One region of the Virgibacillus salinus genome, then DNA from elsewhere that is predicted to be linked to it. Evidence: predicted binding sites of a transcription regulator. Region 1 holds the regulator's gene; the other holds the start of a gene.
What was found. The regulator LexA, encoded in region 1, represses DNA repair genes until DNA is damaged. The targets are predictions, from matches to a motif close to CGAACATATGTTCG.

Region 1 (2,212 bases):
TGAATCTGACTCAGACAACTCAATCTCTCCGCCTTGCATTCCTGTATATATGGAAATATCTAATTTCTGTAACTGATGAAACAAGGCTATTTTAGTATTCCCCCGCCCTAACCTTGTTTCATCCTGTATTAACAAACATTCTGCCTTCTTTTCAGAAAAAAATTCAAGCATTCGAAAAATACCATCTCTATTTATCTCATACCCGCTCTCTTTTTCTTCAATACAATCCACAACGGTAAGCATATGATTGTTTGCAAGGGCCATTAATTCCTCTTTCTGTCTCTTTAATGATGTCTCTTGTACTTTTTTGTCTGTACTTACACGACAATATATTATTGCTTTCAAAAGTTTTCGCTCCTTACGCTATGCACTTGTTATCATGGAGAAATATAAGAAACCTAATGCCAAAGTAAAAGCAACTAAATAAAATACATCTGTCTTTGTTACTTTTCCAAACATATTAATCAGTCCTTTCTTTTTCAATATAAGAACCTTTGTTCGTATTAACCTCTATTAACCATTATATACGAACATATGGTCTTGTCAATAGTTTTCTCGAACGAATGTTTGCTTTTTCCAAAAATAGGTGGTAAACTATCATTAATAAATCCTATGCGTGAGGTGTTTGATAGATGAATAAACTTTCTAAAAGACAGGAAACAATACTTGAGTATATTAAAGAAGAGGTAGATGGCAAAGGTTATCCACCATCGGTTAGAGAGATTGCAGAAGCAGTCGGACTTGCTTCAAGTTCAACTGTGCATGGGCATTTGGCGAGGCTTGAAAGTAAAGGCTTCATTAGAAGAGACCCTACTAAACCAAGAGCTATAGAGGTTTTAGACCTATCTGAAGAAAGTCATATTCCTAGGGAAGAAGCAAGATATGCACCAGTTATTGGTAAAGTTACTGCTGGGATACCAATTACTGCGGTAGAAAACATCGAAGAATTCGTTCCATTACCTAGTTCCAGCGCCGGACCTGATGATAACTTATTCGTTCTCATCATCGACGGTGAAAGTATGATAGAAGCTGGTATTTTAGACGGGGATATGGTTATTGTGAAACAGCAAAATACTGCGCAAAACGGAGAAATTGTTGTTGCAATGACTGATGAAGACGAGGCAACTGTAAAGAGATTCTTTAAAGAAAAAAATCAAATTCGCTTGCAGCCAGAAAATGCCACAATGGATCCTCTCATCTATCAAAATGTAACAATACTAGGTAAGGTAATCGGCTTATACCGTAATATTCAATAGAACAAAGGCGCAAGCGCCTGTTTAGCTCCGTATGGACTGGACTGACCCGTGTGAGATAAAGGATACACGAAGAGCGTAAGCGATTCGATGTTGACTTATCGTAGTAGACACGGGGAGGGAAGTTCACTAGGCGCTAGGCGCTGGCCGGTGAAAACGCCACGTCCTGTGGCGTCACCGGCACTAGTACGTCCTGTACGTCGGAGCTGGACGTGGCTGATTCTGAAGTTCAGTTATCCCACAGCACTTAAATTCTATAGTACGCTTAACAAATAAAAAGGCTTCCGTCAATAAAATGACGAAAGCCTTTTTTTCTTTAATATGTTGATAGATATTGTTCTCTTTCCCAAGGGTGTACAGTCGTACGGAACATATCCCATTCAATTTCTTTCGCTTCAATAAAGTGTTCGTATAAGTGTTCGCCTAATGCATCTGTAACAACTTTGTCTTTTTGAAGTTCTTGTAACGCATCCATAAGTGTTGCTGGCAAATCTTTTATACCATTTTTCTCTCTTTCTTCTTTATCCATCATATAAATATTACGGTCTACAGAAGTAGGTGGTGTTAATTTCTTACTAACTCCTTCCAATCCAGAAGCAAGTAATACGGCCATGGCCATATATGGATTAGCTGCAGGATCAACACTTCTAACTTCAATTCTTGTACTCAAACCTCTTGAATACGGAATTCGAATAAGCGGGCTTCGATTTGTCCCAGACCACGCGACGTAACAAGGAGCTTCATATCCCGGTACAAGTCTCTTAAATGAATTAACTGTTGGATTTGTAACTGCTGTAAAGTTTGTTGCATGTTTAATGACACCGGCTGTAAATTGATAAGCGACATCACTAAGCTGCATATCTCCTTTTGTATCAAAGAAGCTATTTTCGCCATCTTTAAATAATGACATATTAACATGCATACCAGAACCATTTACTCCAAACAATGGTTTAGGCATA
Region 2 (2,212 bases), 220 kb from region 1:
ACTTTTATATGCTCCATGGAGGCACGATTGATGATCCTATTGATGAGTCAATTGAAGCATTTGAGGCGCTTAAAAAAGAAGGCGTAATTCGTGCTTATGGGATATCATCCATCCGGCCCAATGTTATTCGTGAGTACGTAAGCCGTTCTACTATCGATGGTGTTATGATGCAGTATAATTTGCTGGACCGCCGGCCGGAAGAAGAGGTATTAGATTTGCTGCACGAAAATAATATTAGTGTGCTAGCCAGAGGTCCCTTGGCAAAAGGAATGCTTAGTAACAACGCAGTAAAACAGATTGAAAAAAAAGGACAAGATGGCTTTTTGGATTATTCTTTCGATGAACTGAAATTAATTCAGCAAACTATTGCTAAACAATCTAATAATGCGTCTTCCTTCAATGCGCTAGCTCTTAAATATGTTTTAAAACATCCCGCTGTTGCAACCGCCGTATTCGGAGCAAGTTCAATCAGCCAAGTAACAGATAACACAAATTTTAATACATCCAAAACACTTACCGATGAAACGTATGAAGGATTAAAGCAGATTACAAAACCAATTGAATATGCTAAGCATCGATAAGTAGTTCCTTCACTATTACAATCGATTCTGAAGTGAAAAAAGTGTCATCAGAAAAAATATTTTTTTGATGACACTTTTTATTATCCTTAAACGATTATAGTTATAGTAATAGGCTATTTGTTAAAAGTTTGCTGCTTTTGACACAAAAGAAATAAACTGCGATGGTTAAAGTCATTACGAAAAGAGCGTAGAAATAAACACCGGAAGAATAAATTCCCATTGATAATATAAGGTCTTGTGACATATAATGAGAACAAATGTTCTTAGTATTGAGGTGAAAATACAGTGGATTATTCTAATTACCCGCGAAACGATGTCCTGTGTATCGATATGCGCTCATTTTATGCAAGTGTCGAAGCTATAAAGTTAGGGTTGGACCCAATGACGGTTCAACTTGCTGTAGTTGGGGACCCAAATAGACCGGGCAGTATTGTCTTAGCTGCCTCCCCGGCATTAAAGAAAAATCACGGTATCAGCAATGTCAGCCGATTTTTTGAACTGCCTAAAGATCCGAAAATTGTCATCGTTCCCGCACATATGGCTGATTATCTTCAAGTTTCCATGGAGATCACTAAACTTATTAATCAATATGTGCCTAAAGAAGCTATCCATCAATACTCTGTTGATGAAGTCTGGGTTACTGTCAATGGGCTTGAAAAGCTATTTGGAGATCGGTGGCAAGTAGCACGGTTAATAAAACAGGATATCCTGGAGAATTTCGGTATCACTTGTTCAATTGGTATAGGTGATAATAAATTTCTGGCAAAAGTAGTTATGGATTTACATGCTAAACAAGTTGGGATTGCTGAATGTAAATATGAGGATGTAACAGAAAAACTATGGCCTTTTCCTATAGAAAAGATATGGGGCATTGGCAGCAGAATGAAGCGGAACCTTAATAGGATGGGGATTGTCAATCTTGGGCAGCTTGCCAACGCTGAGTTAAAGTATCTGAAGAAGCGTTTTGGAATAATGGGAGAACAGCTTTATTGGCATGCCTGGGGTGTTGATTTGAGCCCTGTTTTTGGAAATTTTACAAAAACCGAACAAAAAGGATTTGGTCATGGGATCTCTTTATTACGTGATTACTCCGGAGAAGAAGTTGCGATTTGTATTCTTGACCTTTGCGAAGAGGTGTGCCGCAGAGCAAGAACTGCGGGTAAAGTCGGGAGAACCATTCACCTTGGCGTTTCCTATTCCAAAGTAACAGGTGGTGGCTTTAGCCGTTCAAGATCTGTTACGCTTCCGACAAATACTACAATGGACATTTATGATATCTGCATGCAGTTATATAATGAATTTTATGATGGACACAGTGACATTAGGCATGTATATGTGACCCTGGATAAGCTTTATGATGATGCTGAAACCCAGCTCGATTTATTTGATGACAAGCCTAAGAAAAAGGATATTGGCTATGTAATGGATTCAATCCGTGATAAATACGGATCGACCGCAATACTGCGAGCAACCAGCTATACTGACGCTGGAATTACCATTGGGAGAAGTAAGAAAATTGGCGGGCACCAAGCATAATAGTTTAGAAAACTTGGCTTATCGCCAAGCCTTAATAGATAAGCCAAAGTTGCACTTATGCAGTAAGACAGGATTTACACTTTCTTAACTGCGAA

Region 2: the regulator LexA is predicted to act here: its motif matches at 832-845, upstream of BLS02_RS08830 (DNA polymerase IV).

Annotation. Positions count from the first base shown of each region.
Region 1 covers NZ_FNKD01000002.1:626,039-628,250, forward strand. Annotated here, with positions in the region: gene BLS02_RS10015 (YneB family resolvase-like protein) at 1-345, opposite strand, end outside; gene lexA (transcriptional repressor LexA) at 633-1,256, shown strand; gene glnA (type I glutamate--ammonia ligase) at 1,570-2,212, opposite strand, start outside.
Region 2 covers NZ_FNKD01000002.1:405,571-407,782, reverse strand. Annotated here, with positions in the region: gene BLS02_RS08835 (aldo/keto reductase) at 1-581, shown strand, start outside; gene BLS02_RS08830 (DNA polymerase IV) at 867-2,117, shown strand.